DNA from 4 places in the Arthrobacter sp. BE255 genome. Region 2 is predicted to be linked to each of the others. Evidence: riboswitches for the same ligand, from Rfam matches in the RefSeq annotation. Region 2 holds a riboswitch; each other region holds the start of a gene.
The links. Region 2 has a riboswitch for S-adenosylmethionine ahead of J2X42_RS15020 (homoserine O-acetyltransferase). Riboswitches for the same ligand answer to the same signal wherever they lie in the genome.

Region 1: linked by a shared signal. The riboswitch ahead of J2X42_RS18830 (LLM class flavin-dependent oxidoreductase) and the one ahead of J2X42_RS15020 (homoserine O-acetyltransferase) in region 2 are both predicted to bind S-adenosylmethionine.
Region 3: linked by a shared signal. The riboswitch ahead of J2X42_RS10570 (DUF1737 domain-containing protein) and the one ahead of J2X42_RS15020 (homoserine O-acetyltransferase) in region 2 are both predicted to bind S-adenosylmethionine.
Region 4: linked by a shared signal. The riboswitch ahead of J2X42_RS02340 (aminotransferase class V-fold PLP-dependent enzyme) and the one ahead of J2X42_RS15020 (homoserine O-acetyltransferase) in region 2 are both predicted to bind S-adenosylmethionine.

What each region holds. Positions count from the first base shown of each region.
Region 1 is NZ_JAVDWK010000012.1:159,375-162,537, reverse strand. Features, by position in the region: gene J2X42_RS18835 (NtaA/DmoA family FMN-dependent monooxygenase) at 1-877, opposite strand, end outside; gene J2X42_RS18830 (LLM class flavin-dependent oxidoreductase) at 890-1,996, opposite strand; SAM riboswitch class IV at 2,033-2,142, opposite strand; gene J2X42_RS18825 (LLM class flavin-dependent oxidoreductase) at 2,344-3,163, shown strand, end outside.
Region 2 is NZ_JAVDWK010000008.1:173,007-176,169, reverse strand. Features, by position in the region: gene J2X42_RS15030 (VOC family protein) at 1-55, opposite strand, end outside; SAM riboswitch class IV at 227-342, shown strand; gene J2X42_RS15025 (bifunctional o-acetylhomoserine/o-acetylserine sulfhydrylase) at 387-1,706, shown strand; SAM riboswitch class IV at 1,797-1,912, shown strand; gene J2X42_RS15020 (homoserine O-acetyltransferase) at 1,925-3,040, shown strand; gene J2X42_RS15015 (hypothetical protein) at 3,071-3,163, opposite strand, start outside.
Region 3 is NZ_JAVDWK010000005.1:37,258-40,420, forward strand. Features, by position in the region: gene J2X42_RS10560 (O-succinylhomoserine sulfhydrylase) at 1-1,121, opposite strand, end outside; gene J2X42_RS10565 (rhodanese-like domain-containing protein) at 1,122-1,532, opposite strand; gene J2X42_RS10570 (DUF1737 domain-containing protein) at 1,529-1,786, opposite strand; SAM riboswitch class IV at 1,800-1,915, opposite strand; gene J2X42_RS10575 (hypothetical protein) at 2,023-2,526, shown strand; gene opgC (OpgC domain-containing protein) at 2,652-3,163, shown strand, end outside.
Region 4 is NZ_JAVDWK010000001.1:501,594-504,756, forward strand. Features, by position in the region: gene J2X42_RS02335 (class I SAM-dependent methyltransferase) at 1-140, opposite strand, end outside; gene J2X42_RS02340 (aminotransferase class V-fold PLP-dependent enzyme) at 209-1,651, opposite strand; SAM riboswitch class IV at 1,687-1,800, opposite strand; gene hisN (histidinol-phosphatase) at 1,961-2,773, opposite strand; gene J2X42_RS02350 (ribosome small subunit-dependent GTPase A) at 2,871-3,163, opposite strand, start outside.

The DNA.
Region 1 (3,163 bases), on a different contig from region 2:
GCTTGTCTTCCGCTTCCTTGGCTGTGGGTGCAAGGATGAATTCCTGGCCCGGGAAGATCTTGACGTCGTCCGCCGGCCGCCCCGCCTTCAGGGTTCGCGCCACGATGTCCTCGCGGAATTTCCTGGCGGCCTCAAGCCCGGCGTGCCGGGAGAAGATGACGTCCGCGTTCCGGACGGCGAAGTCCCGGCCCGTGGCGGAATCCCCGGCCTGGAACAGCACCGGGTGCTGCTGGGAGGAGCGCGGAAGCCGTCCGGTGATGTCGACGTCGAAGCTCGAGTCCTGCCTGCGGACGGGGGTGATGCCGCCCTCAGCGAGCCAGCGGCGGGAGTCCCGGGACCCGGCGATTGCGCCGTCAGCCCAGGAGTCCCAGATCGCTTTGGCCGTCTGGACGAAGGCCTCGGCGCGGATATAGCGGTCCTCGTGGGCCAGGAATCCGCCGCGGCGGAAGTTGGCGCCGGTCCAGGCGTTGTCCGTGGTCACGATGTTCCATGCCGCCCGCCCGCCGGAGAGCAGGTCGAGGCTGGACAGCCGGTGGGCGAGGTCCGCAGGATCGTTGTAGGTGGTGTTCTGGGTGGCCACCAGTCCGATGTGCGACGTCACGGCAGCCAGGGCGGCGAGCGCCGTCTGGGCGTCCGGCCGGCCGGCGACATCCAGGTCGTGGATCCGGCCCAGGTGTTCGCGCAGGCGCAGCCCTTCGCCGAAGAAGAAGGCTGTGAACAGGCCGCGTTCGGCGGTCTGGGCCACCCGGCGGAAGGATTCGAAGTCGGTCTGGGACCCGCTGTCAGGGTCACGCCAGACTGTGGTGTGGTTGACGCCCTGGAAGAAGACGCCGAACTGGATCTTGCCGTCGCCGGCGATACGGGACGAAGTGCTCATGTTTTGGTCTCCCTAGAGTGCCGCGGCGGCGGCGTAGCGGTTGGCGGGTCGGGGCAAGCCAAAGGATTCACGCAGCGTGCTGCCCGGGGCAGGCGCGGCCAGCAGGCCTGCGCGGCGGAGTTCCGGAAGCACCACGGCTGCCAGTTCCGGCAAATCGGTGTCCAGGACCGCGGGACTGAGCCGGACGCCGTCGCTGTCCCTGAACAGCACGGCGAGGAGCTCCACCATTCCGGCGGCACCGCCCACATACCGGGCGCCGCCCGCCCAGGGCTGGTGGGCATCGAGGTCCGCCAGCCGGTCCGAGGCCCGGCGGCCACGGGCATCCAGCAGCACGTCAAGCTCCACCAGGGTGCGCGGCGCGCCGGCGTTGCGTGCGGCAGCCACCGCCGCCGCCAGGCCCTCCGGCGTTGCGGCCGACACCAGTGCCACGTCGGCTTCCACTGCCGGCAACAGCGCAGCGGCGGCGAAGACCGGCACCTGCCCCTGAAGGGGGCGGGGAATGATGGACGGGCCTTTCACGGCGAACCGGGAGCCCTCAAAGTCCGCGTAGTGCAGCTTGTCGGCGTCGAGATATCTGCCCGTCGCGGCGTCACGGATCACGGCGTCGTCCTCCCAGGAGTCCCACAGCCGCCGGGAACTTTCGACGACGTCCGCGGCCTCAGGCTGCACGTCAGCTTCCGGAAGGATCCCCCGGCCCACGGACCGGGCTTCCTGCCCGGAGTTCTCAGTGCTGACAAGCCAGCCTGCCCTGCCATGCGACGCGTAGTCCAGGCTGGCCAGTTGGGTGGCGACGTGGAACGGCTCGGTGTAGAGCACCCCGGCCTCGGGCACCAGGCCGAGGGACCGCGTCACCGGGGCGGCGAACGCCGCCCGCTGGACGGCGTCGATGCGTCCGGCAATTCCCGCGCCGGCGGTGTCGGTGGTGCGTGAATCGCGGAATGTGGCGAGATGGAAGCCGGCGATGTCCGCCGCCTGGACGGTTTCGCGGATGCGGCTTCCGCTCAGGAGCGTCCCCGGCCCGTGGGCGGCGAACCGCCATGCAGCCGGGTGCGCGCCGTCGCCGTCGAGCTCGATACCGAGCACAGCAGGACGCTTACTGGGTGTGGGTGAGGCAGGCATGGTTCCCTTATTTTTGGGGCCGCGGACGGCCGGTTTGACATTCGCTTGCCGCTGCTGCGGCCAGGTCTGTTTCCGGAGCACCCCGCCACATAATGCCTGAGGGTTGCCGCAGCACCAGCCGGTCCTTGGCGTGCTGTCTCTTGACCTAGGACCTGAATCTAGAGGGCTGCCGGGGGCGTCCACAACCGGCCCGACTTGCGGCGTCAAGCCGGGAAATGCGGCGTCAACCGGCGCTGCATTCCGTCATTTATGAACCAGTTTTGGGCCGGATTACCTGCCGTTTCGGGAGGTTGAGTCCGGTGACGGACCAGGTTTTGCGCCGAGCCGTGACTCCGTAGGGTCATGCCATGCCTAAGCCTCCTGTGGTTCCCCTTTCGGTCCTTGACCTCAGCCCCATCCCGGCCGGAAAGACCGCAGCCGATGCGCTGCGCAACAGCATTGAGCTGGCCGTTTCCGCCGAGGCGCTGGGTTATAAGCGCTTCTGGCTGGCTGAGCACCATCTGAGTCCCGGTGTTGCCGGCGCGGCGCCGCACGTGCTGTCGGCTCTGGTGGCCGCGGCAACCAGCACCATCCGTGTTGGCACTGCCGCCACCATCCTGGGCAACTACCGGCCGGTCCAGGTCGCGGAAAACGTGGGCACTGTTGCGGCCCTGTATCCCGGCCGCATTGACCTGGGCTTTGGCCGGTCCGGGGTGCCGAAACCTGAGGATCCTGCTGCCGCGGGGGGTCCGTCTGCTGCATCGGGGTCCGCAGAACTGGCCGCCGCAGCCCAGTCCGCGACAGCCGGGTCCACGACAGCCCAGTCCGCGCCAGGCGGGTCCGCGACAGGCGCCGGCAACCGCAACCTGGACGGGCTGGTCATTCCGCCGCCCCGCCCGCTCTTTGGCAAGGCCTTCCCGGAGAGGTTCCGGCTCCAGGCGGAGCTCCTGGGCCGCGTTCCCGGGGACGCGGACAACTTCGAAAGCGACGTGCAGGACGTCATTGCCTTCTTCTCCGGCCAGTACCGTGGCCCGGAGGGCGAAAGCGTGGCGGTCCGCCCCGCGCAGGGGCATTCCCCGCAGTTCTGGATCCACGGGTCCAGCGCCGGACCCAGCGCCCGGCTTGCCGGAAAGCTGGGTCTACCCTACGGGGCCAACTACCACGTGGCACCCTCCGCAGTCCTGGAGT
Region 2 (3,163 bases):
TGGTGGCAGCCAGGCCATCGTGTTCACAGGCGTAAGAGACGTGATCCATGCGCATGCCCTCATCTTGGCACTTTGTGATCCGCCTCTCAGCTAAGGGTATCCTTACCTACTTTGGGGGTGCGTCACGAGTGGACATCGTCCTTTCCGCGGCCCCCTGAAGCCGGCCGCTGACCATGTTCGTCACAATGCTGTTGCACGCCGATGACAGGTTCCTACACTGAACGCAGGTCATGAGCGCCAGCGCCAAGCCCCGGCTCGCTGGCCGGCAACCCTCCTTCCGCGGTGGGGTGCCCCGGGTGAGGACCTGGCTGTCCGGCAACGGCCGGACGGCAAGCGCGGCCCGTGGTGCTCCCAGCATGCCCGGGCCCACGTCAAAGGAGCCTTGAATGTCCAACGGATGGTCTTTTGAAACCCGCCAGATCCACGCCGGCCAGGAGCCGGACAGCGCCACAGGGGCGCGTGCGCTCCCGATCTACCAGACGACGTCGTTCGTCTTCCCCAGTGCCGAAAGCGCCGCCAACCGCTTCGCGCTCGCAGAGCTGGCCCCGATCTACACCCGCATCGGAAACCCCACCCAGGACGCCGTTGAACAGCGGATCGCCAGCCTCGAGGGCGGGCTCGCGGCACTGCTCCTGAGTTCGGGACAGGCAGCCGAAACCTTCGCCATCCTCAACATCGCGGAGGCGGGGGACCATGTGGTGGCCAGCCCCAGCCTCTACGGCGGCACGTACAACCTGCTGGCACACACGCTGAAAAAGTTCGGCATCGCCGTGACCTTCGTCGAGGACCCGGACAACCTGGAACACTGGCGGGACGCCGTCCGGCCGAACACCAAGCTGTTCTTCGCCGAGGTGGTATCCAACCCGCGCCAGGACGTGCTCGATATTGAAGGAGTGTCCCGGACTGCCCACGAAGCCGGCGTCCCCCTGGTGGTCGACAACACGCTCTCCACCCCCTACCTGATCCGCCCGCTGGAGTGGGGCGCCGACATCGTGGTCCACTCCGCCACCAAATACCTTGGCGGGCACGGCTCGGCCATCGCCGGGGTGATCGTGGACTCGGGCAACTTCGACTTCGGCAAGGACCCGGAACGGTTCCCCGGCTTCAACACCCCGGACCCCACGTACAACGGGCTGGTCTACGCCCGCGACCTTGGCGCCGGCGGGGCCCTCGGCGCCAACCTCTCGTACATCCTCAAGGCCCGGGTCCAGTTGCTCCGCGACCTTGGCTCCGCAGTCTCGCCCTTCAACGCCTTCCTGATCGCGCAGGGCCTGGAGACACTCAGCCTGCGCGTTGAGCGGCACGTTGCCAACGCCGTCGCCGTGGCGCAGTGGCTGGAGGCCCGTGACGACGTCGAATCGGTCGCCTATGCCGGGCTCCCGTCCAGCCCCTGGTACGAGCGCGGACGCAAGTACGGGCCCTTGGGTACGGGCGCGGTGGTGGCCTTCAACCTGGCCGGCGGGGCCGAAGCGGGGAAGCGCTTCGTGGATGCCCTGGAGCTGCACAGCCACGTGGCGAACATCGGTGACGTGCGCTCCCTGGTCATCCACCCGGCGTCGACCACGCACAGCCAGCTCTCAGCGGAGCAGCAGGCGGTTGCGGGCGTGACGCCGGGACTGGTGCGCCTGTCCGTGGGGATCGAGCACATTGATGACATCCTGGCCGACCTGGAAGCCGGATTCCGGGCAGCCAAGGCGGCGCAGTAGGACGCCGGTCCGGACCCGCCAAGCCTCGGGGAGTCACAAACCAGTCACACTCTTAGCCATACACGGGGGCGGTTTCGTACACTCGGAGGAGGTCATGAGTGCCAGCGACAGCCCCGGCTTGCTGGCCGGCAACCCTCCTTCCGCGGTGGGGTGCCCCGGGTGAAGACCTGGCCTGCCGGTCACTTGACGGCAGGCAAGCGCGTAGAAAAGGTCTCCACATGACGATTACCGTCTCCCGTACAGCAGTACCCGAAAACGGCGTGGTCCGTTACGCCGGCATTGGCGGACTTGAACTCGAAGCGGGCGGATACCTGCCCGAAGTCACGCTCGCCTATGAAACGTGGGGAACGCTCAATGAGGACGGCTCCAACGCCATCCTCATTGAGCACGCCCTGACCGGCAGCACGCACGTGACACGCGGCGACAGCGACGAGCCCGGCTGGTGGGAGCAGCTGGCCGGCCCGGGCGCGCCGGTGGACACGGACAGGTTCTTTGTGGTGTCCATCAACATTGTGGGCGGCTGTTACGGCTCCACCGGGCCGTCGTCGCCCGCCCCCGACGGGCAGCCGTGGGGCTCACGCTTCCCGCTGGTGACCCTGCGTGACAGCACCGCCGCCGAAGCCCGCCTGGCGGACCAGCTTGGCATCGGCAGCTGGTACGCCGTGCTGGGCGGATCCATGGGCGGCGCCCGCGCCCTCGAATGGGCCGTGACCTACCCGGACCGGGTGGAACGCTGTGCCGTGATCTCCGTCGGCGCCGCCAGCACCGCAGAGCAGATCGCCTTCGCCCAGGCCCAGACCCTCGCCATCCGCCAGGACGCCAACTTCAACGACGGCGACTACTACGGCGGACCCTTCCCCGAGGACGGGCTGGCCCTGGCGCGGCGGATCGCCCACATCACGTACCGGTCAGCCCAGGAATTCGACGGCCGGTTCGGCCGGTCGGCCCAGGCACCCGAAACCCCCCTGCAGGCAGCCGCGCTGGGGGACCGGGGCCGCTACCAGGTGGAGAGCTACCTGGACCACCAGGGCAGCAAGCTCGTCAGCCGCTTCGATGCCAACAGCTACATCGCCATCACCGAGGCGCTCATGAGCCACGATGTCTGCCGCGGGCGGGGTTCCCTCGGCGAAACCCTCGCCCGGGCAACCGCCAGGTTCTTCGTCGCTGCGGTGGACTCGGACCGGCTCTACTTCCCCTCGCAGTCCCGCGAGCTCGCCGAGGCCCTTCCCGGAGACGTGGACGTCCACGTCATTGAAGCACCCATCGGCCACGACGGTTTCCTGACCGAGATCGGCCAGTTGGGCAGCCAGCTCCGGAAGACGTTCCTGGTCTGACCTGGCCGCCCGGCCGGATTGTCCGGCTGGCTAGCCGTCCATGATTTCGGAGCGCCGCTTCATGTACTCGTCCACGGCCATCCCGCCGTTGCTGTACTGCTGGTCCAGTTCAGCGAGTTTGCG
Region 3 (3,163 bases), on a different contig from region 2:
AGCCCGATGGCGGCGCGGCCTTCGGGACCCATGGCGCGGTGCGTGGTGGTGGCCGGGTGGGTGATGAGGGACTTGGCGTCGCCCAGGTTGTTGGAGATGTCGATGATGCGCAGCGCATCCAGCAGCGCAAAGGCGGCGTCCTTGCCGGAGCGCCCGGGCGTCGTCGCAAGCTCCAGCGTGAGGACGGTGCCGCCGGCCTTCATCTGTTTGGCGGCGAGCTCGTACTGCGGGTGGGATTTCAGCAGCGGGTACTTGACCCAGCTGACGGCCGGCTGCTGTTCGAGCCATTCGGCCAGCCGCAGTGCGGTGGCGGAGGAGTGGTTGACGCGCAGCGCCATGGTTTCCAGGCCCTTGGTGAGGACCCAGGCGTTGAAGGCGGACAGCGAAGGGCCGGTGTGGCGCATCAGCTGCTTGACCGGGCCGTCGATGAATTCCTTGGTCCCCAGGATGGCCCCGCCCATGACCCGGCCCTGGCCGTCGATGTGCTTGGTGCCGGAGTAGACAATCACGTCCGCGCCGAGCTGGCCGCAGCGCTGCAGCAGGGGGGTGGCAAAGACATTGTCGACGACGACGGTGGCGCCGGCGGCGTGCGCGAGTTCGCTGACAGCGGCGATGTCCACGATTTCCTGCATCGGGTTGGACGGCGACTCGAAGAACACCGCGGTGGTGGGCTCTGACAGGGCGGCGCGCCACTGCTCCAGGTCGGTCCCGTCGACGAACACCGTCTCCACGCCCCAGCGCGGCAGGATTTCGTTGAGGATCACAAAGCAGGAGCCGAACAGCGAACGGGCGGCAACCACGCGGTCGCCGGCGGCGAGCAGGGCGCCGAGTGCGGTGAACACGGCGGACATGCCGGACGCCGTGGCGAAGCACGCCTCGGTTCCCTCAAGCAGGCGGAGGCGTTCCTGGAACGTGGCGACTGAGGGGTTGCCGTACCGGGAGTAGACGAAGCGTTCGTCCTCGCCGGTGAAGGCGCGCTCGGCGGCGGCAGCGGATTCGTAGACGAATCCGGAGTTCAGGAACACCGGCTCGGTGGTCTCCTGGAAGTTGGTGCGGTCCAGCCCGCCGCGGACTGCCTGGGTGTCAGGGCTCCAGCCGGCGGCATCTTCGTTAAAAGTCACTTAGTTCTTTCCCAGGTTGGTTGGCAGGCCGCGGTTCTTCCAGCCGTTGACGGTGCGCTCGCCGTAGCGGTCCGGCTCGCCTTCGAAGCCCTCCAGGACGTTGTAGGAGGTGAAGCCGGCCTGTGTCGCAGCATTGGCGGCCGCGATGGAACGCTGGCCGGAGCGGCAGATGAACAGCAGTTCGGTGCCGTTGTCCTCCGGCGCCTGCTGCGTGAGGTCCGTGATGAAATCCGGGTTGGGAATGCCGCCGGGGAACGTCCACTGGATGAACAGGGGATCGTTTTCGGTGGCCTTGGTGTCCGGGATGCCGATGTGCGCCCACTCACCCTCGGTGCGGACATCCACCAGGATGGCGCCCTGCTCCAGCTTGGCCCAGGCTTCCTGCGGGGTCAGGTCTCCGGCGTAGCTCACGCGTGGCCCTCGCCGTCGAACTCGAGGTCTTCCACTGCCGTGGCGACGGCGGCGTCCGCACTCGCGATGGCGGCGGGGAGGATGAGTGCCTGGGCGACAATCACCTGGCCGCCGTTGGAGGTGGCGGCGGGGCTGCCATGCAGCACGTAGCCCTCGGCAAGAGCGGTGGAAATCCGCTCGCAGAAATTACGGTCGTCCGGCCCTGTAATGAGCCGGTACGACAGTTTTTCTTCAGGGGCAGGTGCGTCAGACACGACGGATCTCCTTCTCTCACGCTTGCAGCTCGAATCGGTCGATATGCCGAGTATTCACCTGAGGCACCCCGCCGCGAAAGGGAGGGTTGCCGACCGGCCAGTCAGGGCTTGGCGCCGGTTCTCATTACTCCCCAAAAACGTAACACTTGGGCCGTCCGGCCGCACCGCCGCCGTCGTCATGTTCCGTAACCAACACGTGCTTCCCACCGCCGGCAACCGGACGGGACAATCAATCCATGGGGAAATCACGGCGGGAACCGGCCGCATTCGCGGGTCTGCGGACGGCAGCGGCGATCCTCGCTGGGGCCGCCGTGGCCCTGGGCCTGGGCGGCTGCCGGGACGTCTTCGCGCCGCCGCCGTGCATGCCGCCCGCGTACACCGTGACGCCGTCGGAGGTTAGGCCTGGTGCCGAGGTCACGGTCCGCGCGCCGGACACCACCTGCGGTGCCCGTTACGGCCGGGACGCGCAAGTCCAGGTGACGGTCCGGGATGCGGCACGGGCGGTGGTGCTGGAGGCGCTCGCTCCGATGACCGACGACGGCGGCTTCACCTTTGTGTTCACCGTCCCGCCTGCGACGGCTCCCGGAGAGGCCGCCGTGATGGCGTATCCGTACAACCTGGACTGGTGTGACGACACCGGCGTCAACAACCGGGCAGGGGCCGGGGACCGGACCCTTGTGCTGGTCTCGTGTGCCGAGCGATCGGTGCCGCTGGTGGTCCTGGATGGTGCGGCGCCCTAAAGCCAGGCTGACCAGCGCGAATGTCATGACGGGTATCCCGGACGGAACGCGGAGACCGATAGAGTTTGGCACGGGTGCAGGGCACCATCACTAAAGCGCAGCCGTCCTTGGGGGTCAACACCAGCATGCCACTAGCCAATGCATCCCAGCCTTTGACGAAACGCGCGGCTGCAGCGCGCCTTCTGCCGGCAGCGCTCCTGACTGCCCTGCTCCTGCTGTCCACCGTGATCCCGGCAGGCTCCGCCGTTGCCGCCGAACCTGTTCCCGACAAGGGCAAGCCCTTGCTGGGTGCCGTCCTGGAATGGGGCGAGGACTCCGGGCAGGGCTTCGCTGAACGGCTGGGCGCCTCACCTGCGCTGCTGGGACACGACATTTCGCTCCCCAGCAGGTCCGGCGAGGAACAGGACATCAGGGAATTCCTGGGGCAGGCATCAGGGCTGGGCTCACACGCCATGCTCACAGTGCGCCCCACTGTGCCGCTGGAACAGGTGGACGCCGCGGCCGCCGCGGCGTTCGCCAACAAGGTCAAGGCTCTGGCCGCCGGCTTCCAGGGCCAGCTCCTGATCCGGTTCGCGCCGGACATGAACTCAAGCTGGGTGGAATGGGGGCAGCAGCCGCCCGCCTACAAGGCGGCGTT
Region 4 (3,163 bases), on a different contig from region 2:
GCCCCGGCAGGGATGAGCCAGTCGGCCGATTCGACGGGGTATCCGGGCCGGACGCGCTCGTAGTGTTCGCCGCCGTCCTGGAAGCTCTGTCCGAGCTCCTGACGGCGTCCGTGGTCAAGTTTGGGGCCACCCCGTGCCACGTGCGGTCTCCTTCGCCAGATGCCCTTGGGTATCCTTCGAATTTACCGCATCGACAGGGCTGTCCGGGTCAGTCGTCGGTGCAGGGGGCTGCGCCGGCCGTGCCGGGCGTGTTGGGTGCCCAGTCCGGGTAGGTCCGGGTGTCGTTGGCCGGAACCCAGCGGCCGGAGTCCACCACATAGTCCCAGCCGAGGCCGGTCCTGCGGAGTTCCTCGATGCCGGCCAGGAGCCGCTGGGCGTCCTCGAGCCGTGACCCCAGGCCGAAGCTCGCCCGCAGGGAGCCTGACGGCAGGCCCAGGCGTTTGAGCAGCGGGTGGGCGCAGAAACGGCCGTCCCGGAGGCCCACTCCATGTTCGGCGGACAGGTAGGCGGCCACCAAACCGGCGTCGTAGCCTTCGACAGAGAAGTTCACCACGCCGATGGTGTCTGTATCCGGGTCCGTGTCCTGGAAAATCTGGTGCACGGTGACGCCGTCGATTTTGTGGAGTCCTTCCACCAGGAAGGAACGGATGGCTGATTCGTGGGCGTGCCAGCGGTCCGGGTCCAGTGCGGCGATCACCTGGGTGGCGCGGGCCAGCGTGGCGGCGCCGAGGACGTTGGGGGAACCGCCCTCGTGCCGGGCGGGACCTGTGGCCCAGCTCACGCCGTCGAGCCTGGCCTCACGGACAGCGCCGCCGCCGGCAAGGTGCGGCGTGCCGGCGTCGAGCCAGTCCGGCCGGCCCACGAGGACGCCTGCGCCGAACGGAGCGTAGAGCTTGTGCCCGGAGAAGGCGAGGTAGTCGACGTCGTCGGCGCTGATGTTGATGCGGCGGTGGGGCGCGAGTTGCGCCGCGTCCACGACGATCCGGGCGCCGTGCTCGTGCGCCAGGGCGGCGAGTGCCCGGATGGGAAGGATTTCGCCCGTGACATTGGAAGCGCCCGTGACGGCCAGCAGGCTGACTCCACCCTGTTCAAGCTCGGCGCGGATGGCCTCCACGGTGCCGGCCAACGTGTCGGCGGCAACGACGCTGCGGTGCGGGACACCCTGCCACGGCAGGAGGTTGGCGTGGTGCTCGATGTCGAGGTACAGGACGTCGCCGGCCGGGCGGCCGTCCACCGTTGGGAGACAGCCTGCCAGGAGGTTCAGCGAATCAGTGGTGTTCCTGGTGAAGATGACGGAGTCGCCGGCCCGTCCGCCCACAAAGTCACGCACGATGTTCCGGGCGTTCTCGTAGACCGACGTGCTGATCTGGGATGCGTAGCCGGCGCCGCGGTGGACGCTGGCGTAGAACGGCAGGATTTCGTTGAGGTACGCGGAAACCACCGAGAGGGCCGGGGCGGAGGCACCGTAGTCAAGGTTGGCGTAGCGGACGTGTCCGCCCTGGATCAGCGGGGCCTGGATTTCGGCGCCGGTGACGGCGGAGAGCGGCCGGCCGGCAACGGCAAGCCGTTCGCTGAACAGGGCTGCGGTGTCGGGGCCGGCTGCGGACTGCAGACGGACGGCGGTGTTGGGGGAGACGGTGGCAGTTGTCACAGAGACCTCACTTCAGAGGGACTCCCTGTCCCGGGAATCCGCGCTTGCCGGGTCCGTTCCGGACCGGCCTGGTCGTCACCCGGGGCACCCCACCGCGAATGGAGGGTTGCCGGCCAGCAAACCGGGGTTTCGCGCTGGCACTCGTGACCTGTTAAGAGCGTAGAACATGGGCGGGGCGGGCAGGAAGCCGGTCCGAATGTTAAGGCTTTTGTTACGCGGGGCCCGGAATTGTCGCGTTTGTCCGAAGATACGGCGGCGGACGCCCCCTGCCGGAGGCGTCCGCCGCTGATAATTCGGTACATGTGGCCGTTAGAGCAGGTCGTCAAGCCCGGGGTTGAGCCGCTTGAGGACTTCCGAATGCAGGATGGAGTTGGTGGCCAGGGCGTTGCCGCCGAACGGGCCGTCCTCTCCGTCGAGGGATGTGAACCGGCCGCCCGCCTCCACCACAATCGGCACCAGCGCCGCCATGTCGTAGAGATTGAGCTCCGGTTCGCACGCGATGTCCACGGAGCCTTCTGCGACCATGCAGTAGGACCAGAAGTCGCCGTAGGCGCGGGTGCGCCAGACGTCTTCGGTCAGGCCAAGGAAGTCATCGAGGTTCCCGCGGTCCTTCCAGCCGCCCAGGCTGGAGTAGGACAGGGACGCGTCCGAGAGCTTCGAGACGTCGGATACCTTCAGCCGGGTGGCAGCGGCCAGTGACCGGCCCATGTACGCGCCGGCGCCCTTGGCGGCCCACCAGCGCTTGCCCAGTGCAGGGGCACTGACAACGCCGACGACGGGCTCGCCTTCGTCAACAAGGGCAATCAGGGTCGCCCAGACCGGGACGCCACGGACGAAGTTCTTCGTGCCGTCGATGGGGTCGATGATCCAGCGGCGGGAGCCGTGGCCTGAACTGCCGAATTCCTCACCCAGGACTGCGTCACGGGGGCGGGAACGGGACAGTTGGCCGCGGATGGCTTCCTCGGCGGCCTTGTCCGCATCGGTGACCGGCGTCAGGTCCGGCTTGGTCTCGATGTGGAGGTCCAGGGCCTTGAAGCGGCTCATGGTCTGGTCGTCCACGGAATCGGCCAGCACGTGGGCCAGGCGCAGGTCATCGTTGTAGCTCGAAGCGGGTTGGATCATGGTTCCAAACTACCGTCAAAGCGCCGCGTGGTTGGGGACCCCGGCCACTGGAACCGTGCGCAGAGCCCCCGTGCGGCTCCAACCGGGCGGGACGGCGTCAGTTGACGCTGCCCAGTTCCTTGGTTTCCTGCCCAGCCATCCGGGGGTCGGTGCCCAGCAGGCGCCGCAGGGAACCGAGCCTCGCAGGTCCTGTCGGCCCGGCATGGCCGTCGGTGACCCACGGGTCCAGGCCGCAGTTGACTGCGCCTGTGGTGTGTTTGCAGCCACGCTCGCAGGCATCGGTGCCCGGTTCCAGGTCCGGGAAGGACCGGAGGATGCGGTCCGGGTCCACATGGGCCAGGCCGAAGGAGCGGATGCCGGGGGTGTCGATGATCCAGCTTCCCGCCGGCG